3 regions of the Nocardia sp. NBC_01388 genome follow, and region 2 is predicted to be linked to each of the others. Evidence: riboswitches for the same ligand, from Rfam matches in the RefSeq annotation. Region 2 holds a riboswitch; each other region holds the start of a gene.
The links. Region 2 has a riboswitch for cobalamin ahead of OG716_RS41405 (HoxN/HupN/NixA family nickel/cobalt transporter). Riboswitches for the same ligand answer to the same signal wherever they lie in the genome.
Positions count from the first base shown of each region.

Region 1 (9,918 bases), 3.8 Mb from region 2:
GCGCAGGATGATGTCGAGGTCGGTGCCGAAGAATGCCGAATAGCGGCGTTTGCGGACCTCGTATTCGGTAGGGAGCGGGCCGAATCCGGGGACGTAGTCGGCGCCGGGCGTGCCCTCGACGGTGTGCAGGTCTTCCACCCCGTCCACTTCGCGGCCGAGGTCGGTGTGGGTGGGATGGTGCAGCTCTCGGATGAAGACGACCGGGACGCGGTACTCGCGGGCGGTGTCGATCAGCGCTCGGAGGGCGGTGATCTGCGGGGCCGCACCGCCATCAACGCCCCGAGCCGGTGCGAAGTCCTGCTGCACATCGATGCAGATGAGAACCAGATCAGCGGTGACCGGAGTGACGTCGGAAGTATTTTCGATCATTCGAAAGATATTCGAGCTCCGTTGTGGCGCTCCGGTTTCCGCCGCGTAACACCATTACCTCATGACTGCAGGCCGACTTCGACCTCCAGGTTGAGGGTGATCTTGTCGCCGACCACGACACCGCCGCCGTCGGGCAGCGGCATATCGATATCGATGCCGAAATCGCGGCGGCTCACGACGGTCTCGGCCTCGAAGCCCGCGACCGGGCCGTGGCCCATACCCGGGTTCACGCCGAGGAATTCGACCTTCAGCGACACCGGCTTGGTATTGCCACGGATCGTGAAATCGCCGTCGACCACGAAGTCGTCGCCGTCGACCCGGAAACCCGTGGACTTGAAGGTCGCCACCGGGAACTGCTCGGCATGGAAGAAGTCCGCGGTACGCAGGTGCGCGTCCCGCTGGTCATTGTCGGTGGTCACGGAGTCGACCCGAATCTCGACCTCGGCCGACGCGGTCCCGTCCTCGTTCACGACGAGCTTGCCGGAGAAATCGGTGAAACGGCCGCGGACCTTGCTGACCATGAGGTGCCGTACCGAAAAGCCCAGGGTCGAGTGGGCGGGATCGATCACCCAGGTGCCGGGGGTCAGGGTCTTGATTTCAGTGGACATCGAAACTCCTTCGAATAGGCCGAGTGTCAGTGCTGACGCCATCACGCACCATTGGTTGATGCGGCAACCAAGCTAACGTTGGACCATAGTCAGGCTATTCCGAAGTGACCTGGAACACGACCCCCGTTCCCGGCGAGCCGCGCCCGGCCCATCTCGGGCCGGAACCTTCCCGTGCGCAACGACGTTGGACGCGGTGCGGAGCCGAACTCCGTGCAATGGCGACTCGGAGGCAGGTCGCCGTAATAATCGATGGGAGAAGCACAATGGGTGTCAGTCTGACCAAGGGCGGCAACGTATCGCTGACGAAGCAGGCCCCGAATCTCACCGCGGTGGCCGTCGGCCTGGGCTGGGATCTGCGGACCACCACCGGGACCGACTTCGATCTGGATGCCAGCGCCATCGCGCTGAACCCGGAGAAGAAGGTCGTGTCGAACGGGCACTTCGTCTTCTTCAATAATCTGAAGTCGCCGGAGGGCACCATCGAGCACACCGGTGACAACAAGACCGGTGAGGGCGAAGGCGATGACGAGGTCATCAATGTCGATCTCGCCAACACCCCGCCGACCATCGACAGCATCGTCTTCCCGGTCTCGATCTACGAGGCCGACACCCGCGCACAGAGTTTCGGCCAGGTCCGCAATGCCTACATCCGCGTGGTCGACCGCGCCAACGGCACCGAACTGGCCCGCTACGACCTGTCCGAGGACGCCTCCACCGAAACCGCCATGGTCTTCGGCGAGCTCTATCGCAATGGCGCCGAGTGGAAGTTCCGCGCCACCGGTCAGGGCTACGCCTCCGGCCTGGCAGGCATCGCAACGGATTTCGGCGTCAGCCTCTGACCCCACCCGATCACTGACGGAGTAGCGATTTCGCTACGCCGTCAGTTCGTCCTCCGGGTCATCGGTCTAGTCTTCCGGGTGATTGCAGCCGCGGCTCAGGAGCTGGGCACAGGGCGATCCGGCAGGGCCTCGGGATTCGCCTTCAGGTATTTGAGGCTCTGTTTCATGTAGACGCGGGGATTCAGGTCCAAGTGGTTGGCCCAGTGCGGTTTCGGGTCGCCACGCATGACGGTCCAGCAGGCCAGGGCGTAACCGAACATGGGCTGGGAGAGGTAGCCGAGGCGCTGGGAGTGCCAGCCGCGGCGGGTCTGGGAGAATTGGAAGGCCGCGTTGGCATTGAATACGCCCAGGCCCAGGTAGACCGTTGCCAGGTCGGTGAGCTGCTCGTTGTCGTGGCGGGAGCGGTCGATGCGGCGCTCGCCGAGTAGGCGTTCGTGGGCCAGCTCGTGTGCGACGGTGGCCACCAGTGTCACCGGTGAGCGCATATGCGCCATATCGATGGACACCACCGCGCGCCCGTGTTCCACACGGTAGTGACCGGCTTCTCCGTGTGTGGATCCCGCCAAAAACGCGAGGTTGTCCGGCAGGATATCGGCGTCCGAATGCAGTTCCACGACAATGCGATCGCGGCCGACGCCCATATATCGGCTCACATTGCCGACCAGCGAGCGGATCTCCTGCTCGGTCCCGGTGTAGGCGCCGGGGAAGAAGTCGGGCGTCGGCAGGATTACCGGCGTTCGCAGTGTTCTGGGGCCGAACTGAGCCGCACACCAGCTCATCATCTCTTCGACCCAGAGCCGCTCCAGCTCCCCTACCGGGCACCTGGGCTTGAAAATTCCCACGCCACAGTATGTCCGTGCGGCGGGCAGATTTCCTGTCCAAAAACAGCCGCGGATGTTCGGAATGCGGCGCGGTCAGGCGACGATGGAACGCTGTGGCACGCCGATGTATTCGCTCAGCGGCCGGATCAGCGCGTTGGATTCACCCTGTTCGATGATGTGTGCGGTCCAGCCGGTAATGCGGCTCACGACGAAGATCGGGGTGAACATCTCGATATCGAAGCCGAGCAGGAATTACGCCGGGCCGGTCGGGAAGTCCAGGTTGGGCGGCACCTCGAACGCCTTGACCAGCTCCGGGGACGGAATCTTCCCGAAACACATATTCAGGAAGTTCTCCGCGTACCCGAGGTGCGGAATGCGGGGCGATCGGGTCCAGGCCGTGGCGGCGGCGGTGGTCGGCGGCCAGATCCTGCACCGCGTAACCGCGATAGGACAAAGCGCGCCGACGCCCGGGAATACTTCGCAGCTGCCGATTTTTGCGCGGCCGGATCAGTCAATCTGCGAGAGTTGCGATGACCGGATCTCATATGCTGGCAGCCCGATTGACCAGCACATCAGCGGTTTCGTATGGTTGTGGAAGCGATGATTCGAGGAACCTGGTGCAAACCCAGGACGGTCGCGCCACTGTGAGCACTCCCCTTCGGGCAGGTGCGAGTCAGACACTCGAAGCGCCGTGTAATACCAACGACCGGGGACGCGTACATCCCCGCAAGGTTCAGGAGAGTCTCATGGCTACGTCTTACGTCCCCCAGTCCGGGGTGGAAACACTTTCGCTCCCCACGACGGCCATGTGGCTGGCGGGCACTACTTTGCTGGCGCTGCTCGCCTACTACTTCATCGGCATCGATCAGGGCGCTGTCTCGATCTTCGGCAGCGATATGCATGTGCACGAGTTCGTGCACGACGCTCGGCATTTCCTCGGCTTCCCCTGCCACTGAGCAGGGAAGAGAGTCGACACAATGGAAAAGCGAATCATCTTCCGGGGCCTGCGCGCAGGGGCGCTCGGAGGTCTTCTGGCGTTCCTTTTCGCCCGCGTCCTGGCCGAACCCATTATCAATCGGGCCATCGATTACGAGAGCGGCCGCGACGACGCCCAGATGGCCTTGGACAAGGCCGCCGGCCATCCGATGGCCGATATGGGCACGGAAATCTTCAGTCGCGATATCCAGTCCACTGTCGGTATCGGCTTCGGCATGATCCTGTTCGGCATCGCCATGGGCGCGCTGTTCGCGACCGCCTACTGCGTCTGCGTCGGCCGGGTCGGCAAGCTCACTCCGCGTAATCTGGCGCTGGTGGTGGCCGGTGGCATGTTCCTGGTGTTCTACGGTGTCCCGTTCCTGAAGTACCCGGCCAATCCGCCGTCGATCGGGCATCCGGACACCATCAAGGAGCGCACCGCTCTGTACGTGGCAATGATCGTGATCACCGGCATTCTGCTGCTGGGCGCGATCTGGCTGGGCCGCAGACTGCAAGCGCGACTGGGCAATTGGAACGCGACGCTCGTCGCTGCGGTGGCCTTCGCTGTCGCGATCGGCATTGTGATGGCCCTGCTGCCGTCGCTCGGTCATCTCTCGGCCAACAGGTCCGAGTTCGGCGATTTCGCGACGGAGACGCCGCAACCGCTGACCGATCCGTCCGGTAAGATCGTCTACCCCGGATTCCCGGCCGACGATCTGTTCTTCTTCCGGTTCTATTCCTTTGCCGCCCAGCTGATTCTGTGGACGGTCATCGGGGTCGGATTCGCCACGCTGGCGCCGCGCCTGTTCGGCCGGCAGACCAGCCCCGCACCGATCGTCGCGGCGGCTTCCCCCGTATGAGCGCAGTCACCCGGCTCACACTGCTCTCGCACGCCATGACCGAGGCCATGGCGGCAGCGCGATTCGCCGCTGACGAACCACTCAGCGAGCTGGGCCTGCGCTCCGTACAGAAAGCTGATCACAGCACCCTCCGGGCCGACCTGATCCAGGTCGGCCCGGAGGCCCGCACGGCTCAGACCGCAGCACAGCTGGGCTTGACCGGTAGCACCGAACCCGCACTGCGCGACCTGGATTGCGGCGCCTGGACCGGTTCCGGCATGGGCGATATCGCTCCCGAACACCTGATGGGCTGGCTGACCGATCCGGATCACCGCTCACACGAGGGCGAATCGATCACTACCCTGCTCGAGCGCGTGCGGGCGTGGATGGACACCCTTGCGCAGGACCCACAGCGCATCCTCGCGATCACCCACCCCGCTGTTGTGCGGGCCACGATCCTGATCGCCCTGTCCGCCCCCGCAACATCCTTCTGGCGCATCGACATCCCGCCACTGAGCGCCACCACCCTGCACCAGCGCGGCGGCTCGTGGACCCTGCGCGAGACCGCACTGCACCTCTGATAGCCCGCTGATTCCGTGGAATCCACAGCGGGTCAAAGTCTTTGGACGGGCGTGGTGTTCGATGAAGGGGATATCGAACACCACGCCCGCATCGGAAAGGATAGCGGCAAAGGGCGATTCCGTCAGGTGCTGGTTTCGCTGGTCCGGATCGCGACCACGATCGGCGAGCGGTGGTATGCGGTGGAAACTGCTACCAGCCAGGCGATTTCGCCCATGAAGGTGGGGCGGTCGGGGCGGCGGAAGGTCTCGCCGCCGTCTAACGGAGCTGATTCGCTCAGATAGGCCCGCAGGGCGTGCGCGATGCGCGCCGCTTCTATCGCCGCCGCGCGCTCACCGGCGGGGATTTCGAGCTCGTCGGCGACTTGCTTTGCCCGAGCGGTGATTTCGGGGCTCAGATACGGTTGCAGGAGAAGCAGGGCGTCACGGATCTCGATGACCCGGCGGTACAGCCGATCGCGGGAGATTCCGCGGGTACCGGGCACCACGCGGGTGACTTCGGGCGCGGCCGCGCACAATGCCGACCAGAGCGGATACAGCCGGGGATAGGCGCGGGTGCGCTGGATGCCGGCCATGGCCTGCGGTAGCAGCGAGGGGCACAGGTAGCCGATCAGCATGATGGCCGCGCCGATACTGGCGAAGGCGGGGGCGATGTCGATATTCAAGTGGCGGGCCGGAATTCCCGCCCATGCGGCCACCAGCGCGAGAGTCTTGCCGATGCTGTACCCGACCGCGATGACGGAGCCCCCGGCCAGCAGGCGCAGGCCACGGCGCAACCACGGCTGTTCCCGCGCATGAGGCAGCCAGCTGCGGCACAGCATGATGATCCGCAGCAGCGCGAGTGTGTACGCGCACAGGTAGATCGCGAGGAAAGCATCCACCATCGGTGTGGTCGCGTAGTGATAGTCGAAGTCGGTCGCGTGGCTTTCGTCGTGGACCGGCGCCGCGAAGAACAGCACCGCCATCGTCGCCACCACAGCCAGATTCATCAGTATCACGTTGCGGCTGTTGATATGTGGGCTGGTTTCGGTGGGCGCTTCCGGGACGATCAGATACGTCGTCCAGACGATCTGGGCCATGACCGCCGTGGTGATGGCCGAGTAGACGATCAGCGTCGCCAGATTGGGTATCCCGCTGATCCGGCCGATCGACTCGTAGGTCTGCGGCACGGCGGCCTCGAAACCTATTGCAGTACAGGCGATGGCGACCACCACGGCCCAGCGGGCGGTGGCTTGCGGATTGCGGGCGGCCAGTATCAGCCGCCACAGGCACACCCCGGCGGCCAGCGCACCGACACTTCCGTAGACAAGACCGAATTGCACTGCCGTCAGTCGATTCCGGGGCCGAAGGTATCGAGCAGACTGCGAATATCGGCGGGCGCGTTATCGGGCAGCACCCATTCCGCGCGCGGCGTCCAGCGCGTGATGTGGTGTGCCATGAGCAGATCAGCGATGCGCTCGGCCTCCTGCTCCTCACGCTCCGAGGAGCAGGTGCGGCCCAGCATGCGGCGCACCACAGCGGGATCGATATTCGGGGCGAGCAGCCGCAGCGCGTCCTGCCCGGTCACCGTGACCGGCTCGTGCCCGGCCAGCAGATGCCCGAACTCGTGGCAGACGATGTGATCCTGGTGCAGCTCACTGGTATTGCTCTGGTAGGCGAGGAAATCGATATCCCGCGTCACCAGCAGACCTCCGGAGAGTCCGGCCACCGGGAACGGTTCCGGGCGCAGCCGCAGGGGCCGCCCGCGCCGCCGGGCCAGGGTCTCCGCCAATTCGGTCACCGTGAATCGGCCGGGCAGTCCGAGCCCGCGCAGCTCACGCCGCAGCCGGCGATGATCCATCATCGGATGCTCATTCTCCGAGCCCTCCCAGACCGCGATCCGCATGGCTCACAAGTCTTCCCCGTAGTTCTCCGACTCGATGCGCCGCAGCACATCGAGCATGGCCGCGATGGTGTCGGCCCGCACCGTACCGTGCGCCAGTCCGTCGCGCAGCACCAGTTCCAGCGCCGCGCCTTCGGCTTTTCCCTTGAGCGCGTTGACCAATGCCAACTCGCGGCCGCGCGCGACGGCTAGTTCGGGATTGGTGAGCGGATCGAGACTGCCCAGGCCGAAGTACACGCGCAGCGCCTCCAGCGTCTCGAACGACGGGTTCACCGTCTGCCCGGTCCGCAGCTTCCACAGATAGTTCGCCGAAAGGCTTACGCCCGTACTGCTGTGAATGTCCTCGGCCAGCGCCCGGTGCGTGATCTCCACCTCGCGGCCGTCCCTGGTCACGGGCGGATGCATGCCGCCGATCAGACTGTTGAGCGCACTGGTGAACGGATGCTCTTGTGCGGCAACCATTCTAATCTTGTCTCCTGCAGTTGACAGTCGAGGTGAGCTCGATCATATACTCGTGCCTACTTCGTTATCGATCGCCGATATCGCTGTCCCCGAAGGGGAGGGCAGCGGTACCGGAAAGCGTTCAGGTGCGAAGTCCAGGATGGGGCGACCAAAGCCGCTCGCCCCATTCAACAGCTCACCTCCGCTAGCTCACCTCCGCTAGCTCACCTCCGCTAGCTCACCTCCGCTCGCACCGGCAGGGTGAGCGGCCCGCGATGGCGGAAGCCCGATCGCCAGGGCACATCCCGATCATCAATGGTCGCATGCAATTTCGGCCACCGGGTGTAGATCTGCGTGAGAACGGACGCGAGCACCGGCCGCAGCAATCCGGCGCCGACACACGCGTGCGCGCCGTGACCGAGCGCCACATGCGGATTGGGACCGCGCCACACGTCCAGTTCCGCCGGGTCGGCGAACCGCTCGTGATCGTGATTCGCCGAGGCCAGGCACAGCAGCACCGTCTGCCCCGCCTCGATCAGCTGACCGCCGATCTCCAGATCGGTGACCGCGAACCGCGGGCCGGCCAGCACCTGCGGCGACAGGAAGCGCAGCAATTCATCGACCGGACCGGGTCGCTCGGGGGCCGACATCATCTCCGCGAGCTGCTCGGGCCTGCCGGAGAAGACGAGCACCGCCCCGGCGAGCACATCCATCAGCACCTCGTAGAAGACGAACAGCAGATAGAACAGCAATCCGGCAAGATCCCCGGAATCGGCTCCCCCACTGCCGATCTCGGCGCGCACCAGCCGGCCGAGCATCGTATCCTCGCCGTCCCGCAGGCCCTGCGCGATGACAGCGGTAATGATCTGCTGCATCGTCGCCAGCGTATCCCGGGCCCGTGGCACGGAATCCGGGCGCAGTGTGGCATTCGCCCACGCCGCCAGCGCATCCCGCTCGGCATCGGGCAACCCCAGCAGTTCCGCGACAATCACCGCGGGCAGCGGCAGCGCCACGCGCTCGACAAAATCGAATTCATGTACACCGTCGAGCTCGGCCAGGGTCTTCCCGACCAGCAGCGCCGCCCGCTCTGTCCACTCCCCGGACAGCCGCAGCTCACCGACGACCCGGCTGCGCAGTCGCCCCCATTCCTCCGGCTCGCTGCGCTGGAACACATCCAGCGGTGGCGGAACCGCGAACCCGCGATAGTCGCCGCCCCGGCTGTATCGCATATTCGTGGACAGCCGATCGTCGAGCAACCCGTCCCGCACATCCGCATAGCGCGTCACCAGCCATGCGGGCGGCCCGTCCGGTGTCGCCACTCGATGCACACCGCCGCCGTCCCGCAGCGACCGCAGCATCGGCCAGGGTTCGCGCGCGAATTCCTCATCGAAGATGCTCAACACCCACCCATCATCTCCCAAGCAGCCCAACAGGTCTCGACCGGAACCACGCCCACCCTGGGTGGCCCGGTCCCGGACTCGGCATGATGACAACCATGCCGACGCAGCAGCCGACCCGAGAACCGTCCACCGACAGCCCAGCCCGGCTGCGCCCAGCAGTGCTGGAGGGCAAGCACGTCCGCCTCGAGCCACTGGGCCCCGAGCACCACGACGGCCTGTGTGCGGCGTTCAGCGACGGCAGGCTCTGGGAACTGGCGGTGACACTGGTTCCGGAGCCCGAGGGTGTCGGCCGATTCATCGAGGATGCCCTGGCCGCAAGGGAAGCCGGAACCCAACTGCCATTCGCGACCATCGACCTCGCCTCCGGCAAGATCGCCGGAACCACCCGTTTCATGAACATCGTTCTCCCCCACCGGCGAGCGGAGATCGGGGCCACCTTCATCGGCAAGTCCTGGCAGCGCACACCCGTCAATACCGAAGCCAAACTCCTGATGCTCACCCACGCCTTCGAAGTCGAAGCCCTGAACCGCATCGAATTCCTCACCGACGCGCGCAACGAAACCTCGCGAGCCGCAATCGCCCGCCTGGGAGCCACCCAGGAGGGAATCCTGCGCAGCCACATGGTGATGCGCGACGGCTGGATCCGCGATTCGGTGCTCTTCAGCGTCACCGCCACTGAATGGCCCACTCTCAAACCCCGCCTGGCCGACCGACTCACCGAACGACCCAGCTCCGAGTGACCGATTCCGACCTCGGTTACGAAGCCTGCCGACCGCTGGAACAGAAGTCGACCAGGCGGTCGGAACGCCGACCCCAGGCCACGGGCTGTCCGCCGGCGTGACCATGCGACTTCGATCACCCACCGAGCAGCCTCACGTTTGCCCGAAAATTGCCATTGGCCCAGCTGGGAGCATGGGCGAGCAATGGTCGAGCCGACCGACCAGCGGCACACACCGATGAACGTCGCGTATGTCCGAATTCTCCTGGGCAGGGCAGCTGTTTACGCTGGTCTGGGCAACGGCTAGCGGGAACTGGAGAACGGGTGGATCAGGCGGGCGCGATACAGGTGACGCTGCTGAACGGCGTCGAGGTGCGTCGGGCCGGGCAGTCGTTACCCCTGGGCCCGCCGCAGCGACGCGCGGTGCTGTGTGCGCTGGCCCTGCAGC
Region 1 covers NZ_CP109553.1:4,982,253-4,992,170, forward strand. Annotated here, with positions in the region: gene OG716_RS24555 (cysteine hydrolase family protein) at 1-369, opposite strand, end outside; gene OG716_RS24560 (YceI family protein) at 429-977, opposite strand; gene OG716_RS24565 (TerD family protein) at 1,241-1,816, shown strand; gene OG716_RS24570 (hypothetical protein) at 1,912-2,658, opposite strand; partial or broken gene OG716_RS24575 (citrate/2-methylcitrate synthase) at 2,731-3,061, opposite strand; cobalamin riboswitch at 3,197-3,346, shown strand; gene OG716_RS24580 (CbtB-domain containing protein) at 3,384-3,593, shown strand; gene OG716_RS24585 (CbtA family protein) at 3,615-4,472, shown strand; gene OG716_RS24590 (histidine phosphatase family protein) at 4,469-5,032, shown strand; gene OG716_RS24595 (MAB_1171c family putative transporter) at 5,155-6,351, opposite strand; gene OG716_RS24600 (hypothetical protein) at 6,357-6,914, opposite strand; gene OG716_RS24605 (hypothetical protein) at 6,918-7,373, opposite strand; gene OG716_RS24610 (cytochrome P450) at 7,586-8,755, opposite strand; gene OG716_RS24615 (GNAT family N-acetyltransferase) at 8,848-9,492, shown strand; gene OG716_RS24620 (BTAD domain-containing putative transcriptional regulator) at 9,795-9,918, shown strand, end outside.
Region 1: another riboswitch for cobalamin. It lies ahead of OG716_RS24580 (CbtB-domain containing protein); the one in region 2 lies ahead of OG716_RS41405 (HoxN/HupN/NixA family nickel/cobalt transporter).

Region 2 (9,918 bases):
AGATGCCCGCCGAAGGCGTCGACGATCTTATTGGGCAGCAGGTTGAACAGAATCGTCAGGAAGACCGCGACACCCAGCGTGCCGCCGACCTGACGGAAGAACGTCGCCGATGCGGTCGAGACACCCATATCCGAACGCGGACCGGCATTCTGCACGGCGATGATCAGCGTCTGCATACAGCCACCGAGGCCGAGGCCGACAATGCCGCTGAAGAGCAGCGGCTGCCACAGCGCGCTGTCGTAGTGCACCGTCGCGTACAGCGCCGCACCGCAGGCGATGATGAACGTGCCCGCCACCGGCAGAATCTTGTAGCGGCCGGTGCGCTTGGTGACCTGCCCGGACGTCAGTGAGCCGATCATGATGCCCGCCACCAGCGGCAGCATCAGCAGACCCGCCTTGGTCGGCGAGAAACCACGCACCACCTGCAGGTACAGCGGGACCATGGTGATCGCGCCGAACATGGCGATACCGACGATGAAGCCGCCGACGATGCACACGGTGAAGGTCGAATTCTTGAACAGGCGCAAGGGAATCAGCGCCGCGTCCTTCATCACGTGCTCGATCCAGACGAACAGCGCCAGGCCGATGACACCGATGACGTAGCAGAGAATCGCCCGGCCCGAACCCCAGCCCCAGCCGCGACCCTGTTCGGCGACGATCAGCAGCGGCACCACGCAGATGGTCAAGGCCACCGCGCCGCCCCAGTCGACCTTCAACTGGCGGCGCTGCTGCGGCAGATTGAGCACCTTGGCGACCACGATCAGCGCGATGATGCCGACCGGCACGTTCACCAGGAACACCCAGCGCCAGCCCTCGATGCCACCGAGGTGGTCGAAGCCGGACAGCCAGCCGCCCAGCACCGGGCCGAGTACGGTGGCGATACCGAAGACCATCATGAAATAGCCCTGATACCGGGACCTTTCACGCGGCGGGACGATATCGCCGATGATGGTCATGGCCAGCGACATCAGACCGCCGGCGCCCAGGCCCTGGAATGCGCGGAATCCGGCCAGCTCGTACATGGAGGTGGCGAAGGTGCACGCCGCCGAGCCGATGACGAACAGCGCGATCGCGGTGAGGAAGAACTGCTTCCGCCCGTAGATATCGGCGAGCTTGCCGTACAGCGGGGTGCTGATGGTGGCGGTGATCAGATACGCCGTCGTAGCCCACGCCTGCTGATCGAAACCGTGCAGACTGTTCGCGATCTTGACGATCGCCACGCTCACGATGTTCTGGTCCAGCGCCGCCAGGAACATCCCCAGCAGCAGACCGGACAGGATGGTGAGGATCTGCCGGTGCGACAGTTTCGGCGGGGCTGCCGCCTGCACGTCCGGCGACGCCTCGAGAGTCGCAGATGTCATGTTTCGAAGCCCTATTTCGGATCGGTTGTCGTGGTAGTTCTTTCGATGTCGCTCACGAGTCGCTCGAGCAGTTGGGTCAGCGTCGAACGGTCGGCCGCGGACCAGTCCGCCAGGAATCCGGCGAGCCAGACATTGCGCAATCGGCGGTTCTCCGCGAAGACACGCTCCCCCTCCTCCGTGGCCTTCAGCACGCACGCGCGGCCGTCGATCGGATCGGCCCGGCGTTCGACCAGACCGTGGCCGACCAGGGTTCTGGTCTGCCGGCTGATCGTCGAGATCTCGGCGTGCAATGACTCGGCCAGTTTCCCGGTACGTTGCGGCCCGTCGTGGACCAGGCAGAACAGCACCGCGTACGCGAGTTGCTCGAGCCCGTCGGGGCCGCTCTTGATCACCCGGTGCTTGGTTCTGCCGATGGCCCGCATGAGCCGAACCAGCTGTGCGCCCAATAGATCGGCGCCCTCGAGTTCGGTCGTAGCACTGGGATCACTGGCAACATTCGCCATGATCGGCCCTTCTCTTTACCACTTATTTACTTAGCGAATACAACTACTTGCCTTCGCCAACTATACACAAAGCGAGGGCACGGTTGAAGGGGTGCCGGGCATTCGCTACGGACCCGTTCACATCATCGGATATCAAGCGTTACTCGCGAATTGAGCACCGCGGTCAGCGAGAGGCCGAAGGTGCGCCGGAAGGTCTCGCTCAGATGGGCACTTCCCCACAACTACGCCCTCATGCCCTCCCCCGACGGACGCGCGGCCCGCAGGATCATCGTCGACGCCTGCCGCGCCCCGCATCAGGCGTCTGCCATCGACCCGAAACCCAGCCCGCACAACGCCGGGCGATAACCACCGGCAACCCGAGTCGCCATTCCGGCGAGAATCGCACTTTTCTCTCGGCGCTCCTCTCGAGCGGCTGCTATTTTCACTGTGACAATGTCCCTGACATTGTCACACTGCTGCTAGCCGAACAGCGTGTGGCACAACGGCACACCGCGTTCGCGAATCGCGAGAGATACCCATATGGCTGATTCAGAGTTCTCCCGCCGGACACTCCTCCTCGGCGCGGCCGCGGGTGCGGTTGTCGCGAATACCTCGTTCCGGCGGGCGGGCGCCGCCCCACCGGGACGGCGAGTTGCGGTGCTGGGCGGGGGAATCGCGGGCCTGACCGCTGCCCACGAGCTCATCGAGCGCGGCTTCGAGGTGACCGTATACGAGCGTCGAATGCTGGGCGGGAAGGCGCGCAGTATGGACACCGATCTGCCGGTGACCGACGGCCGGCGTCCGCTTCCCGGGGAGCACGGGTTCCGGTTCTTCCCCGGCTTCTATCGCCACGTGCCGGAGACCATGCGCCGAATACCGTTCCCGGGCAATAGGAATGGCGTGTGGGACAACTTCGTGCCGGTGCTCACCGCAACGGCGGCGATCGACGGACCGAACCTGACCGCGCCGTTCGAGCTCAGCCTCGAAGCCATCGGAAAGTCCGTTGCCACACCGGAATTGCTGCTGGACACCCTGCTCGGCGGGCTCACCTACGTACCCCGGGTGCCGTATCTCGATCTGCTCGGCTTCGCGCAGCGGCTGCTGACGTATTTCACCAGTTGCGACGAGCGGCGGCTCGGGCAGTGGGAACGTATGGCGTTCATCGACTTCGCGCGAGCGCGGGGTGCGAATCCGAACTATCTGTTCGTGATCTCCACCGTCACCCGCACGCTGGTCGCGGCGAAGGAGAACCTGGCCAGCGCGAACACCATCTGCAAGGTGGCCGAATCGTTCCTGCTCACACTGATCGACCGCGGTTCCGACGGTGCGCCGGACCGGGTGTTGAATGCGCCGACCAATGAAGCCTGGATCGATCCCTGGGTGGAGTACCTGAAACAGCGCGGCGTGCGGTTCGAGGTCGGCAGCGAGGTGCAGGGACTGGAAGTCGAAGGCGGACAGATCGGTTCGGCGGTCGTGCGCTCGGCGGGTGGGGCGGCATCGCGGGTGGAGGCGGACTATTTTGTCGCCGCACTGGCCGCCGAACAGGTGGTCCGGCTGTGGAGTCCCGAAGTGCTGGCGCTGGATCCGGACCTGGAGCGGATCAGTCAGCTGTTCGTGGACTGGATGACCGGTATCCAGTTCTATCTGCGCACCGACAATCCGATCTCGGCGGGGCATATCGGTTTCATCGAATCACCGTGGCGGCTCACCGGAATCAACCAGGCACAGTTCTGGAAGGGCCGCGATATCGCACGCGATTACGGCGACGGCCAGGTCCGCGACATCCTGTCGGTCGACATCTCCGACTGGGATGCCCCCGGCATGCTGTACGGCAAGCCCGCCAAACAGTGCAGTCCAGACGAAATCGCCAGGGAGACTTGGGCTCAGATCATGAAGACGCAGTCCGGACGATTGCTGCTGCCCGACACACTGCATGACAGCGATCTGCATTCCTGGTTTCTGGACCCGGGCATTCACTGGGACCCTGCGGCCGGCGTCAACTCCAATGACGATCCGCTGCTGGTGAATACGGCCGGATCGTGGGACAACCGCCCGACCGGCGCCACCGGAATCCCGAATCTCTTTCTGGCCGGGGACTATCTGCGCACCAATGTCGATCTGGCCACTATGGAGGGCGCCAATGAGGGTGGGCGGATGGCGGCCAATGCGGTGCTCGATGCCGCGGGTTCCCCGGCCCCGCGCGCGGCGCTGTTCCCGCACGTTTCCATTGCCGAGTTCGACGGAGCGCGCGCCCTGGATCGGGACCGCTGGTTCGCCGGCCGGCCGAACCTGTTCGACCTACCGTGAATCCGATGCGCCTATCTGCGCTCATCCTCGGCGGATTGCGAAATCCCGTGCAGCACAAGTGGAACAATGGCGGCCCGCACAAACCCGCGCGCCTGCTGCGCATCCGAGAAATCCGAACCGCCCACCGGAGTGAGCAGCAGCGAATGCGCGAACCGGGCGAGCAATTCGGCCACCGGCCGCGGATCGTACCGCGCGATCACCCCGCGCTCCTGCGCCGCTGCGAGCGCCCCCGCGATGTAATCGATCCCCAGCCCGACACCGACTTCCCCACGCACCGTGTAGAACTCGAGAATCTCCTCCGGCGCAACCTCGAGCAACTGCTTCACCAGCGGATGACTACGAGTCTGCTCGATGACATAGAGCACCGTTTCCTCGATCTGAGCCGATATCCCCGCGACAGCCGCTCCGATCTCCGAAACCCCCTGCAGTACACGCTGATTCTCCCGAACCAGCACCGCATCAACCAGCTTCTCCTTACTACTGAACCGCCGGTAAATAGTCATCCGATTGACCCCGGCCCGCCGAGCGATATCATCCAAACTGCTCCGCCGAATCCCCACCTGCAATATCCGCGCCAACGCGGCATCAAGGATCTTCTCGCCGGTCTCATCACGCGCGGAATCCATGCGGCAATGCTACGTGCCCTGCCACTTCGCACACCGGCGTCCTGCGACGGTCTCCGACGTCGCAACCCTGCGACCTACCCGGTCGCCGCCGGGGCAGCACAGCGGCTGCACCGGCGCATCTTTCGGACCGCGAGCTATCCCGCGGCGGCTGTCACAGGCGTCGGGACATCGCCCGCCTGCGCGACCATCTGCGGATACGTCGGGTATTCGATGCCCGAGATGTACTGCACCGTCCGGACAACCTGGCAGGAATAGCCGAATTCGTTGTCGTACCAGAGGTAGAGGATTGCGGTGTCGCCGTCGACGATGGTGGCGTTGGCGTCGACGATGGAGGCGGCGCGGGATCCGATGAAATCGCTCGAGACCACGTCGGTGGCGGCGGTGTAGTCGAGGTTGCGGCTCAGGGGGCCGGAGAGGGAAACCTGGCGGAGGTAGTCGAGTACTTCGGTTTTGGTGACTTCGCGCTCGAGTTGCAGGTTCAGGATCGCGACCGAAACATCGGGGGTGGGAACGCGAATCGAGTTGCCGGTGATCTTGGCTTTGAAGTCCGGCATGGCCTTGGCGACGGCGGAGGCGGCGCCGGTTTCGGTCAGTACCAGGTTGAATGGGGCGGAGCGGCCGCGACGGTCGGCGGGGTGGTAGTTGTCCAGCAGGTTCTGGTCATTGGTGAACGAGTGGACCGTCTCGACGTGGCCGCGGACGATGCCGTATTCGACGTCCATCGCCTTGAGCGGCGGCACGATCGCATTGGTTGTGCACGAGGCGCAGGAGACGATCTGCTCGGAGAGATCCAGCGCGAGATGGTTGACGCCGTGCACGATATTCGGGACGTCGCCTTTACCGGGCGCGGTGAGAAGGACTTTCGCGATACCGGGGCGCAGGTGTTGCTCCAGGCCCGCACGGTCGCGCCACTTACCGGTGTTGTCGATCAGGATGGCGTTGTCGATCCCGAATTCGGTGTAGTCGATGGTCGCCGGATCATCGCTGTAGATGAACTTGATGACATTGCCGTTCGCGATGATCGCGTTATCGGCGGCGTCGACCTTGATCGTTCCGTTGAACTGCCCGTGCACCGAATCCCGGCGCAGCAGCGACGCGCGCTTGGCCAGATCGTCGGCGCCGCCCTTGCGCACCACCACGGCCCGCAGGTTCAGCCCGTTGCCGGAGCCGGTCTTCTCGATGAGCAGGCGGGTGACCAGACGGCCGATCCGCCCGAAGCCATAGAGCACCACATCCCGGGGACCCTGCGACTGCGCCTTGTTGCCGTCGGTGACATCGGCCAGCACCGCGGCGGTGAACTCCGGAATCGACAGCCCGCGGCCATCGGCGCGGTAGGCCATGACCAGGCGGCCGAGGTCGATCTTGCACGGACCCAGATCCAGCCCGCTGAGCACCTCGAGGATCGGCAGGGTCTCGTCGATCGACAGTTCCTCGCCCTCGATCTGGCGCGCGAACCGGTGCGTCCGCAGAATGCTGATCACCGATTTGTTCACCAGCGACCGGCTGTGCAGGAGGATGGTCACCCCCTTCTCGCGATAGAGCCTTCCGATAATCGGAATCATCGCCTCCGCCGAGGCTTCGTGAGCGTTCCAGCGGTCAAGATGGTCGTTAGTCAACACACGTCCTCGGGGTTTCCTAGATCTGTTCGACAGTTCGATGCTATCCAGCGGCGCGATGTCACAAAGCCCCGCTACCCCGCTGTGAGGTCGAACAGCCGCGGCCGCGCACGATCATCGGCGAATTGCCTTGGGAGGCATCGCCTGCCGTCACTGTGACGGGTACGTCACATTTGCGGCGTCCTCGCCGCGCTGGTGGCCGCGGCGGGCATCGCGGTCGAAGATCCCCAGGAACTCGCACGGCCGGCCGCCCTCGGCGCCGATGGCGTGCGGCAGCATGGTCGGAAATTCCGCCGACTGATTGGGCTCGATTTGGAGACCACATCGTCGGTGGCGGTCTCGACCAGCTGGTCGAGCGAGGTGTCCAGCGCGCGGGCGAGGGTGACGCAGGGCACGGATGCGTTTGCGCACGAGGCTGTCCAACTCACCTTTCAGGCCGTGCTCGGCTGGACCGGGCTGCGGTCCACCCCTTCAGTCCATAGGTGCTGGAGCCCAGCGCTGTTCGACCTTGGCGATGCGCCAGTAGGCCACGGCCGCGATCCAGGCCAGGACGAACAGCGCGACTATGGCGAATCCGACATTGTTGAGATCGATTCCGGCGATGGCGTCGGTGACGGGATTGCTGAAGCCCGCATCGTCGTGCAGGACGGTGATGAGTTCGATGGAGCCGATGAGCAGGGCCACCGCGATCGACAGACCGGTGATGGTCAGGTTGTAGTAGATCTTGCGGATCGGATTGGCAAAGGCCCAGTCGTAGGCCACATTCATGAACAAGCCGTCGATGGTGTCCATCAGGCTCATGCCCGAGGCGAACAGCAGCGGCAGCACCAGAATCGCGTACCACGGCAGCCCGGCGGCGGCGCCCGAACCGGCGAGAGCGAGCAGTGCGACCTCGGTGGCGGTATCGAAGCCGAGACCGAACAGCACCCCGACGGGGTACATCTGGAACGGCCGCTTCACCCCCCGCATGATCGGACCGAGCAGACGCGCCAGGAATCCGCGCGCCTGCAGCGCGGCTTCGAGTTCCGCGTGATCGAATTCGCCCTGGCGGGTCCTACGGTAGACCCGCCAGATCCCCACCAGGGCAACAATATTGACCAGCCCGATCAGGTACAGGAACGATCCGGACGCCAGGGTCGACACGATTCCCAGATTCTTCCGGGTGGGCGAATCGTCCTCGACGAGCGTGCCGACCACCCGCGCGCCCGCCACCACCAGCCCCGCCATCACGAACACGATGGTCGAATGCCCCATGGCGAACCAGAATCCGACCGCCTTGGGCCGGTGACCGTCGCCCATCATCTTGCGGGTGGTGTTGTCGATCGCGGCGATATGGTCGGCGTCGAAGGCATGCCGCAGCCCGAAGGTGTACGCGGTCAGCCCCAGGCCGACACCGAAGACCTGGGTCCCGATCTGATAGCTGTGCGGTGCGATCGCCCCGAACAGCAGCCCGAACGCCACCGCGTGCATAACGGCGACCACCCCGAGCAGCACCCCCGCCTCGACCCAGTCCCGACGGGTCCAATCGTGCAGGACATGGCGCAGCATTCGCCCACGGACAGCGGGAGTCGTGCCGGATTCCGGCGTGGGCTCGATAGCCATATGTCGCTGAAACCTTCCAGGGCAGCCGCGCCCCCGAACGTAGGGACGTGACAAGGCGAGGTCTGGCTCCCAGCCGAAACTGGACACAGTGGCGCGACCGCACCGGATTTACACCGGTTTCCCGTCCTCATCACGAGTTTCCAGCGGACTATACCGACCGGCCGAAACCCTCCAAACGGGCTGCACAGCTACCTCAGGCGCCGCCCGGCCTAATCCGAAGTCACCGCCAACTGCCCGAACCGATTCACAGCAGCATGGTGGTGCCCATCAGGGCTGGTGAGCACTACCTCCGTCGGATTGGTCAGAGCGATACAGCAGTAATTCCCCCGATCCTGCTGCACGCTGATAGACAACAACCGCTTGTTATTCGCCAGCTGCCATCCCTCCATGCTGTCGTACAGCCCCCGCATGGAAGGGTTTTCGAAGTACACAAGATTCTGCTTGTTCATATCCGGCATGACACTGCTCTCCATTCCAGCAACGGGGCAGTCCACAACACCCCTTCACCCATGGTAGAACGCCACGACAGTCGCTCTGACACAACAGATTTCACAACGGAAATCCGCCGATGATCCGCACCCACGCGGTCGCCGAAACATATCGACGACCGACAGAGCCGTGGCAAGCCTGCTGTTACACAACCGCGCGGCCGGTATATCAGGCCCGCCCTAAGTGGACGGGTAGATGTCGCGGAACGCTTCCCGAACAATGGCCGCGTCGGCTGCCCCGCGGCCTTCGATACCGGAGACCACCTCGGCCACCCGCCAGTAGTTCGACGGAACCAGACGTCCGGATTCCACAGCAGTCAGAGCCACGTCCGCGGCTTCGTCGGGCTTGTCCGCCACCACGAGGGCCAGGCCCAAATCCAGGTTCGCCGAAGCGATTCGACGTGGACGTACAAACGCAGCGCCTGCGAGATCGGCGAGAACATGCCGGGCGTAGGACTCGGCCGCAGGATCGCCGAGCCACGCCAGCGTGGTGGCGACGTAGGCATCCGACTTTGCGGGGTCATACCGGAAGTGATGCTCTGGCCGATCCGGAACGTTCAGCCCGGACACCAGCCTGGCGACTCTGCGCAACGCACCGTATGTGCCCTCGCGGTCGCCGAGCCGTGCCAGAGCGCGGCCCTCCTGAGCAGTGGCCTGTATGAACGCCGAGCTGTCGTCGGGAGCAATGACCTGCGCGGCGCGGGACAGTTCCGCCGCCACCGCGAAGCCACCTCTCGTGAGCTGTTGCCATGCCCGTGTTTCGAGGCACCACGCCGCTATCTCGCGATGCCCCGCTTCGTCTGCGAGCTTCCACGCCAGGTGACCGCGCGCCGCCGCGGCCGGCAACTCCCCCAGGTCGATATGGCAGGTGCTCGCCAGCAGCGAGAGCCAGCCGACCGTGACGAGCAGACGGCGATGCTGGGTCAGCGTCTTGCGGCTGTCCATCAGGCGTCCGGCATAGCCGAGATGCTGCCGGATACGAACCAGCAATTCACCCGGAGGAGTCGTTGGATACGCTGCCGCCAGATCGTCCACCGCCAACTCCAGGCGGTCCAGCGCATCGCCTCCGATGTCCGACAACGCAACCCGCTCAATCCATTCGGCCGCTGCTTGTTCGCCATCGGAGGGTTCGACGAACAGAGCACACCCGATCCCCAGCGCATCGGCGTAGGCACTGACATGCTCGGGCCAGACCTGACGCTGCCCCGTTTCCAGCATCCCGAGCAGCGCCTTGCTGTAGTGCGTGCGCGCCGCCAGGGCAGACAAACTAAGCCCCGCAGCCTCCCGGGCAGCCCGCAGCCGGGCACCCGAGATCGCGGAGTTCAGGTCTCCGGGGTTCATGAAAGACACGATAGGCGCGGGATGTGGTCCTTGTGGACGGTTGTGGACGGCAAGGCGGTTACCGGGCCAAACACGCACGGATAGCGTTGTTTTCG
Region 2 covers NZ_CP109553.1:8,761,072-8,770,989, reverse strand. Annotated here, with positions in the region: gene OG716_RS41430 (MFS transporter) at 1-1,361, opposite strand, end outside; gene OG716_RS41425 (MarR family winged helix-turn-helix transcriptional regulator) at 1,373-1,864, opposite strand; gene OG716_RS41420 (FAD-dependent oxidoreductase) at 2,384-4,150, shown strand; gene OG716_RS41415 (TetR/AcrR family transcriptional regulator) at 4,162-4,776, opposite strand; gene OG716_RS41410 (glyceraldehyde-3-phosphate dehydrogenase) at 4,911-6,392, opposite strand; gene OG716_RS41405 (HoxN/HupN/NixA family nickel/cobalt transporter) at 6,864-7,940, opposite strand; cobalamin riboswitch at 8,031-8,162, opposite strand; gene OG716_RS41400 (hypothetical protein) at 8,204-8,443, opposite strand; gene OG716_RS41395 (helix-turn-helix domain-containing protein) at 8,663-9,823, opposite strand.

Region 3 (9,918 bases), 4.4 Mb from region 2:
TGGTGCGCGTCACGGAAGGTGGTATCGGTGACCGCCACCCCCTGCTGCGCACGCAGTGCCCGGGCGAACCCTTCCGGCCCCAGTTCCAGCAGTCGCTGCCGGGATCCGGCCGGCGGCGGCACGGTGGTGTCGATGGGGGGCAGTTTGTCGTGCGGGTACAGCTTGGTCGGCCGGGTGCCGTGCGGCTTGTTCACCGTGACGTCGGCCAGGTAGTTCAGGATCTTGGTGCCGCGGTCGGCGGAGCTCTTCAGCGTCAGCAGCTGCGGGCGCTCATCGATGAACGAGGTGGTGACGCGTCCGGCCCGGAAGTCCGGGTCGTCGAGCACCGCCAGCAGGAACGGAATATTGGTCGTGACGCCACGAATACGGAACTCGGCCACCGAACGCCGGGCGCGGGCCATGGCGGTCTGGAAGTCGCGGCCACGGCAGGTGAGCTTCACCAGCATGGAGTCGAAGTACGCACCGACCTCGGCGCCGACATTGGTACCGCCGTCCAGGCGGACGCCCGCGCCACCGGGGCTGCGGTATCCGGTAATACGGCCGGTATCGGGACGGAACCCGTTGGCCGGGTCCTCGGTGGTGATGCGGCACTGCAGGGCCGCGCCGCGGATGACGATCGAATCCTGGCTCAGCCCAAGATCTTCCAGGGTCTCCCCCGCCGCGATCCGCATCTGCGACTGCACCAGATCCACATCGGTGATCTCTTCGGTCACCGTGTGCTCCACCTGAATACGCGGATTCATCTCGATGAAAACATGATTGCCACGCTCATCGAGAAGGAACTCCACAGTGCCCGCGCAGCTGTAGTCGATCTCCTTGGCGAACGCCACCGCGTCGGCGCAAATCCGTGCCCGCAGTGCGGGATCCAGATTCGGCGCGGGCGCCATCTCGATCACCTTCTGATGCCGCCGCTGCAACGAGCAGTCCCGCTCGTACAGATGGATGACATTGCCCTGCTGGTCGGCGAGGATCTGCACCTCGATATGGCGGGGATTGATCACCGCTTGCTCGAGGAACACCGTCGCATCGCCGAACGCCGACTCCGCCTCACGTGCGGCGGCTTCGATGGCCTCACGCAACTGCGCCTTGTCGGCGACCCGGCGCATACCGCGCCCGCCACCACCGGCGACAGCCTTCACGAAGAGCGGGAAGTGCATGCTCTCGGCAGCGGCGACCAATTCGTCCACATCCGAGGACGGCTCACTGGAGGCGAGCACCGGCAGTCCGGCAGCCTTGGCGGCGGCGATCGCCCGCGCCTTGTTACCGGTCAACTCGAGCACATGCGCCGACGGCCCGACGAAGGTGATGCCCTCCGCCGCACAGGCTGCCGCCAAATCCGGGTTCTCGGAAAGAAATCCGTAACCGGGATAGATGGCATCGGCGCCGGCGGACTTGGCCGCACTGATGATCTCCGCAATGGACAGGTACGCCCGTACCGGATGTCCGGGCTCCCCGATCTGGTACGCCTCGTCGGCCTTCAAACGATGGACCGAGTTGCGGTCCTCGTGCGGAAACACCGCGACAGTGCCGATGCCGAGTTCGTAGGCCGCGCGGAATGCGCGAATGGCGATCTCGCCGCGGTTGGCGACCAGGACTTTGGAGAACATTCGCCTAAGGTACCTGCCCCGGTATGCCCGGCGGGCATCGAAGTCATCTTCGCAGCAATCTTCACAGTCACAGACCGGTCGGTTGCGAATTTGTGTTCATCACCTGGCAACATGCGTTTCTGTGAGGTCCACGGGTCAGAGCCGTCCGGGTTCGCTTCCTTGCTAACCGAAGGCAGTGAAGAGCCGCCCCGCAGAGCCGCATCGATTTACCCACCGGTAACAGCGGACCGTCGCCCCGCGCCGGGCGGCTCGACAGAGCCGATATGCTCACAGTGCAATCGGTTCGCCCGGTGCAGGTGCCGGAAGCCTCCGCCCCTCGCGCCGCGCGTCGAAGCCGCTCCACTCGATTCGAGTGGAGAGGTGAGAGGGAAGCTGGTGAGAATCCGGCACTGTCCCGCAGCGGTATGCAGGAACGACCGCCGTCAGAAGCACTGGGTTCATCCCTGGGAAGCGACGGCCACTAGGTCGGCCGAGAGGCCGGTGCCTGCGAGTCCGAAGACCTGCCGAATGCGCCGGATACGCCGTATCCGGCGGTCTCCGCCTCGTGGACTGGGTGGACGGACCGGATTTCCCGCACGCCGCGTCGACGGCGCCCTCGGGGACTCCAGCGTTCGTGCTCACCTGTGGCGTCGACCAGTGGCAATGGAACACTTGGAGCACAGCCGTGACCAACAATTCCCCTTTCACCGCAACAGTTCTCGGCCTGCCCCGGATCGGGCCGAACCGTGAGCTCAAGCGCGCGACCGAGTCCTACTGGGCCGGGCGCAGCGGCGCGGACGAACTGCACGCGGTCGCCGCGGAACTGCGCCGGGCCCAGCTCACCGAGCTCGTCGCGGCCGGACTGGATTCGATTCCGGTCGGCACCTTCTCCTATTACGACCAGATGCTGGATACCGCGGCCATGTTCGGCGCACTGCCGCCGCGGGTCGCCGGTATCGCCGATCCGCTGGATCGCTACTTCGCGGCCGCACGCGGCAATGATTCGGTCGAACCCCTGGAAATGACCAAGTGGTTCGACACCAACTACCACTACCTGGTGCCGGAGTTCGGCGCGCACACCGAGTTCACGCTGAACGCGGCGAAGATCCTCGCCGAGCTGCGCGAGGCGCAGGAGCTCGGTGTGCCCGCCCGTCCGGTGGTCATCGGACCGCTCACCTTCCTGAAGCTGGCCAAGGATGCCGAGGGCGATCCGCTGCGGCGCATCGACGCCCTGCTGCCGCTGTACGCCGAGCTGCTGGGCGCGCTCGCCGCGGCGGGCGCGCAGTGGGTGCAGCTCGATGAGCCGGTGCTGGTCACCGATCTGACCGAGGCCGAGCTCGCCGTCGCGAGCCGGGTGTACGAGGAGCTGTCGGCGCTCGCCGATCGGCCCGCCGTGCTGGTGGCCACCTACTTCGGCCGTCCCGGTACGGCTCTGCGGGTGCTGGCGGCGACCGGGGTCGAAGGCATAGCCCTGGATCTCACCACCGGGGCCACCGTGGATGCCATTGCGGCGATCCCGGCGCTCGCGGGCAAGCTGGTCGTGGCCGGTGTGGTGGACGGCCGCAATGTGTGGCGCACCGATGCCGATCGCGCGCTCGCCGTGCTGGGCACGCTGCTCGGCAGCACCGGCGCGCTGGTGGTGTCGACCTCGTGCTCGCTGCTGCATGTGCCGTATTCGCTTGCGGCGGAAACCGATATCGATGCGGCGCTGCGCTCGTGGCTCGCATTCGGCGCCGAGAAGGTCGCCGAGGTGCGCCTGCTGGCCACCGCACTGCACGAGGGCACCGAGGCCGTGTCCGGCGAATTGGCCGCTGCCCGTGCGGCTCTCGCCGCCCGCGCCACCGACCCCCGATTGCGCAATGACACCGTGCGAGCCCGCCTCAGCGCGCTCGGCGAGTCCGCCACCCACCGCGCTCCGGCCGCGGATCGCCGTGTGCTGCAGCAGGAACGGCTGCATCTGCCGCTGCTGCCGACCACCACGATCGGCTCCTATCCGCAGACGACCGCGATCCGCAAGGACCGCGCCGCCTTCACCAAGGGCACGATCACGGCCGAACAGTACCGCGATCGCATGCGCGCCGAGATCGCCGATGTCATTGCGCTACAGGAGAAGCTGGGCCTGGACGTGCTGGTGCACGGCGAGCCGGAGCGCAATGACATGGTGCAGTACTTCGCCGAACAGTTGACAGGCTTCCACGCCACCGCGAACGCCTGGGTGCAGTCCTACGGCACCCGCTGCGTGCGCCCGCCGATCCTGTACGGCGATGTGACACGCCCGAATCCGATGACGGTCGAGTGGATCGAATACGCGCAGTCGCTCACCGATAAGCCGGTCAAGGGCATGCTGACCGGTCCGGTGACCATTCTCGCGTGGTCGTTCGTGCGCGACGACCAGCCGATCGAGGACACCGCCCGCCAGGTGGCGCTCGCGATTCGTGACGAGACGGTGGATCTGCAGGCGGCGGGCATCCGGGTCATCCAGGTCGACGAGCCCGCCCTGCGCGAGCTGCTGCCGCTGCGCGCCGATGCCAAGCAGCAGTATCTGGCGTGGGCGGTCGCCGCCTTCCGGCTCGCCACCTCCGGCGTCTCGGATGCCACCCAGATCCACACGCACCTCTGCTATTCCGAGTTCGGCGAGGTCATCGGGGCCATCGCCGCGCTCGACGCCGACGTCACCTCCATCGAGGCGGCCCGCTCGCATATGGAGGTTCTCGACGATCTCAATGCCGCCGGCTTCGCCCTCGGTGTCGGCCCCGGCGTCTACGACATCCATTCCCCGCGCGTCCCGGAGGTCGATGAAATCACCACCTCCCTGCGCGAGGCCCTGAAAGCGGTTCCCGCGGAACGCCTCTGGGTGAACCCGGACTGCGGTCTCAAGACCCGCGGCCCCGCCGAGGTCGAAGCCTCACTCCGCAATCTGGTCGAAGCGGCCCGCGCGGTGCGCTGATTCGCCCATAGTCCGACCCACCGAAAAGGGCCCGCAGTCATCCGGCTGCGGGCTCTTTTCGCCGCGGGCACACCGTGCTGACCTGGAATGTCGGCGAAGGTCCGACAAGATCGGCGGGAACGGGCCAGTATGGATGCGCTTGCTGTCTCGGGTGATTTCCGAACCGGTCGGGTTCTTGTCGCCGAGGCGTGGTCGGCGGATGACAAGGGGAATCATGACGACGGTACCGAGGACAAAACTCACTGCGGACCAACGTAATTCGTTCATCGCCGCCCAGCTCGGCTGGACCATGGACGCCTTCGACTACTTCATCGTGATCTTCGTCTACGCCGATATCGCCACGAGTTTCGGCAAGTCCAAGGGTGAGGTCGCCTTCATCACCACGGCCACGCTCATCATGCGTCCGGTGGGGGCGCTGCTCTTCGGATTGTGGGCCGACCGGATCGGGCGGCGCGTTCCCCTCATGGTGAATGTGGCCGTGTACTCGGTGGTCGGCTTCCTCTGCGCATTCGCGCCGAACTTCACCGTGCTGGTGATTCTGCGCATGCTCTACGGGATCGGCATGGGCGGTGAGTGGGGTCTCGGCGCGGCGCTGGCCATGGAGAAGATTCCGGCGGAGCGGCGCGGGTTCTTCTCCGGATTGCTGCAGGAGGGCTACTCGTTCGGGTACCTGCTGGCCTCGCTCGCCTCACTGCTGGTGTCGAATTGGCTCGGCCTGTCGTGGCGCTGGCTGTTCGCGCTGTCGATCATTCCCGCGCTCATCATCCTGATTCTGCGCACCCGGGTGCGTGAGTCCGAGGTGTGGGAGGCCGCGCAGGAGAAGCTGCGCGTCACCACGACCTCGTTCCGCGACATCGTGACCAACCCGGTCATCGTGCGCCGCTTCATCTATCTGGTGCTGCTCATGACAGCGTTCAACTGGATGAGCCACGGCACCCAGGACGTGTATCCGACCTTCCTCTCGGCCACCCAGCACGGCGGTGCGGGGCTCTCGACCGTCACCGCCAAATGGATCGCGGTGATCTACAACATCGGCGCGATCATCGGCGGCCTGGTCTTCGGCACGTTGTCGCAGCGGTACGGCCGCCGCTACACCATCATTTTCTGCGCTCTGCTCGGATTGCCGATCGTGCCGCTGTGGGCCTACTCGCACACCGCGGCCATGCTCTGCCTCGGTGCGTTCCTGATGCAGCTCATGGTGCAGGGCGCCTGGGGCGTCATCCCCGCCCATCTCACCGAGATGTCACCCGACGCGATCCGCGGTTTCTACCCCGGCGTCACCTACCAGCTCGGCAACCTGCTGGCCTCGCTGAATCTGCCCATCCAGGAACGCCTCGCCGAATCACACGGCTACCCCTTCGCCCTCGCCGCGACCATCATCCCGGTCCTGGTGGCCGTCATCTTCCTCACCTCGATAGGCAAGGAGGCCAGGGGAATCCGATTCGGCGTGGCCGCTCCGACCTAGCGATCAGGTGCCGGCGTGGTTCTTACTGTTGACACCGTCGCCGATGCGGCGGGCGGCGGTGGCCAGTTCGGCGAGGTAGCGGCGGCGCTCGTCGCGGGTGACATCCATTCGGAGCGGGCCGATCTGGAGTTCCATGACCGCACGGCCGCCGCCGCCGAATACCGGTGCGCTCATATAGCTGATCGGCAGCGGGATCTCCGCGTCGAGCGTCGCCTGGTCGTAGGCGCTGCCGATAATGGTGCCGAGCTGGGCGAGCACCCGGCCGCGCAGATCCTTGCTCGCGGGGTGATCGGCGAGGTGATCGGCGACCTCGGAGAGCACCCGGACGGTGGGCATGCTGTCGGGTTCCAGCCGCCAGGCGCAATTGCCGGTGGTGCGCAGGGTGGACAGCACGTCCCGGTATTCCTCGCGGCGTTCGGGTCCGCGAGTCTGCAGCCAATCCTGTTGGCGCGCAGCGCTGGAGTGGGCGATGATCGCCGCGCCCGCGGGCGCCCGCAGGGGGATGCGCGCACCGGCTTCGATACCCACGGTGAGCCGATCACGGGTCACCGCGACGAACTCGATGCGTTCACCGGCGACAGCGGTCAGCGCGGCGCCGCAGTCGACCCGCGCGGCCAGTCGCTCCAATTCTTCGTTCAGCCAGATCCGATCACCACGGGAATCGGCGACCCGCCGGCCGAGCGCGGCGACGGCCGGGCCGAGTTGGTAGGTCAGATCGGGCAGCCGCCGCACCCACCCGCGTTCGGCGAGCGCGGACAGAATCGCCCCGGCGGTGGAACGGTTGAGATCGAGACTGTCGGCGATTTCGGCGGAGGTGAGGGTGTGCTGCTGTGCCGCGAGCAGTTCCACGATGGAGATGACGCGCTGGGTAGGCGGCGAGCTCTCCGTCTTGCCAGCGGGCACGTGCGTCTCCTAGCCTCTCGATACGAATAACCGAATCATTCTATTCGAATAGTCGCACCGAGGAGTCTGAACCGTCGTGATCGCGGATTTCGCCGACCACTGGCTGCTGTACTGTTCGATTCCGCTCGTCGCCGCGCTCATCGGCTGGGTGACCAAAATCGTCGCCGTGCAGATGCTCATGTATCCGCTCGAATTCCGCGGCATCCCACCGTGGTTGGGCTGGCAGGGCGTCATTCCGCGCTCCGCGCCGCGCATGGCGACCATCGCGGTCGACCTCATGTTCGGCAAGCTCATCGATCCACAGGACATCATCGCCCGCATCGATATCGCCGAACTGACCACCCGCCTGCGCGAACCCCTGAACGCGGGCGTGGACTACATGGTGCGCGAGATGATGATGAAGTATCAGCCACGGCTGTGGGTGAACATGCCGGAGGCGGGCCGGCGCGCCATCATCGAACGCGCACAACGGGATCTGCCGCAGCTCATCGCGGATATCGTCGTCGATCTGCGCACCAATCTCGATCAGGTGATGGATCTGCGCGGGATGGCCATCAGCGCGCTGGTGGACGATAAGTCGCTGCTGGTGGAGATGGTGCGCCGGGTCGGCCGCAATGAACTGCGGTTCATCGTGCGCTCGGGGCTGATCTTCGGCACGGTGCTCGGTTTTGTGCAGATGATCACCTGGGCGTTCACCCATTCCTCCTGGCTCATGCCCGCTTTCGGCGGTTTCACCGGATTGGTCACCGACTGGCTGGCCCTGCAGATGATCTTCCGGCCGATCCGTCCGGTCGGTATCGGACCGCTGCGCTGGCAGGGCCTGTTCCACAAGCGCCGCGACGAGGTCTGCACTGACTACGGCGATCTCATCGCAACCGAAATCCTCACCCCCGCACGCATTCTGGAGGCGGTGCTCAACGGAGAGCGGGCCGACCGGTTGGCTTCGATCCTCGATCATCACATCACCGAATTCCTCGACCTGCAAACCGGCCCGGCCAAACCGCTCATGCTCATGGTCGCGCGCGAGAGCTACACCGCCCTGCAGCGCGATGCCGTGACCTTCGTACTCGATCACGTGCGGGCCGCGGCGAATTCGGGCTTCGACCGGCATGCCATCGAGGCCCTGGACGTGCGCAGCCTGGTCATCGAGAAGACCGAGCAACTCAGCGACGACGAGTACGAGGGCCTGCTGCGCCCCGCGTTCAAACAGGACGAGTGGAAACTGGTGGCTATCGGCGCGGCGCTCGGCTTCCTCGTCGGCGAACTTCAGGTTCACGTGTTGCTGACCTGAAACGGCCGCTCGCGCTACCGCATCGGCCTGCGGTTCAGCCGCGGCGAACGCGGGGCCCGCGTACGATGAGGCCGCGGTGGACAACGGCCCGAATTGCCGAATTCGCATGCTACGCAGTCGGAGCGCGACCGCGAAATCCCATGCAGCAATAAGAAATGCGGACAAGTACCTCCATATTGCGATGATTGCAAAGCCTGATCGGTAGCATCTCGCATTGTGCGCAAGATGTATGCGGGTGCCCGACTACGACGGTTGCGCGAGGAACGGCGGATGACCCAGGCGGCCTTGGCCAAATCCCTGGATCTCTCGCCCAGCTACCTCAACCAGCTCGAGCGAGATCAGCGGCCACTGACCATTCCGGTGCTGCTCAAACTGAACTCCACCTTCGATCTGGATGTGCAGTTCTTCGCCGCGGATTCCGATGCCCGCCTCGTCTCGGACCTACACGAGATTCTGGTGGAGGCCGCGGGCGGCAATGCCGCGCCGGTCGCCGAGGTCGAGGATTTGGCGACCCGCATGCCGGAGGTCTCGAAAATCGTTGTGGCCATGCACCGCCGACTACGGGCGGCCACCGATCAACTGGATCTGCTCTCCGCCAAGGTCGCCACGCCGACCGGCGCTCCGGGCGTGCCGATGCCGTACGAGGACGTGCGCGACTTCTTCTACGACCATCACAATCACATTGCCCAGCTGGACCTCGCGGCCGAGCGATTGTTCGACGACTGCGGGCTCACCATCGGCTCGCTGGACCGGCAGCTGGCGCGGGTGGCCGAGGAGCGCGCGGGCGTCACCGTCCTGGTGCGTGGCGACGGGGCCGACCCGAATGTGCCCAAACGCCACTACGAACCGGAAACCCGCACGCTCACGCTCGCCCGAAGACTCCGGCCGGGGCAGCGCGCCTTCCAGATCGCGTCCACCCTCGCATTCCTGTTGCACGGCAATCTGCTCGACGAGGTGCTGGACGAAACCCCTTCGCTCGCAGGAGAATCCCGCACCCTCGCTCGTGTCGGGCTGGCCAACTACTTCGCCGGCGCACTGGTGCTGCCGTACAGCAAATTCCTGCGTTCGGCCGAAGAGCTACATTACGATATCGACCTGCTCAGCCTGCGTTTCGAGGTCGGCTTCGAAACCATCTGCCATCGGCTCAGCACTCTTCAGCGGCAGGGCCAGCGCGGGGTGCCCTTCTTTCTGGTCCGCACCGACCGCGCCGGAAACATCTCGAAACGCCAGTCCGCCACCGCATTCCATTTCTCCAGAGTCGGCGGCAGCTGCCCGCTCTGGGTGGTGCACGAGGCCTTCGCCCACCCCGGCCGCATGCTGACCCAGGTCGCCGCCATGCCCGACGGCCGCCGCTACCTGTGGATCGCCCGCACCACCACCCCCACCCCGACCGGATTCGGCACCGCCGGAAAAGAATTCGCCATCGGCCTGGGCTGCGATATCGAATACGCCGACCGCCTCGCCTACTCCCGCGGCCTGCAACTCGAAGACCCCACCACGGCCATCCCCATCGGCGCCGGCTGCAAGGTCTGCGAACGCCCCAGCTGCTCCCAGCGCGCCTTCCCCCAAATAGGCCGCCCCCTGGCCATCACCGAAAACACCAGCAGCGACCTCCCCTACCCCCGCCTCCCCCAGTAGTCCGCCGCACCACGACAATCGCACAGCCCGCCCCTACACCGAACAGCCGGCCTCCAGATCGAACAACACTTCTAAGCGCTGTTCGGCT
Region 3 covers NZ_CP109553.1:4,293,912-4,303,829, forward strand. Annotated here, with positions in the region: gene OG716_RS21215 (pyruvate carboxylase) at 1-1,607, opposite strand, end outside; cobalamin riboswitch at 1,935-2,130, shown strand; gene metE (5-methyltetrahydropteroyltriglutamate--homocysteine S-methyltransferase) at 2,272-4,533, shown strand; gene OG716_RS21225 (MFS transporter) at 4,748-5,998, shown strand; gene OG716_RS21230 (helix-turn-helix domain-containing protein) at 6,002-6,901, opposite strand; gene OG716_RS21235 (DUF445 family protein) at 6,978-8,192, shown strand; gene OG716_RS21240 (short-chain fatty acyl-CoA regulator family protein) at 8,409-9,830, shown strand.
Region 3: another riboswitch for cobalamin. It lies ahead of metE (5-methyltetrahydropteroyltriglutamate--homocysteine S-methyltransferase); the one in region 2 lies ahead of OG716_RS41405 (HoxN/HupN/NixA family nickel/cobalt transporter).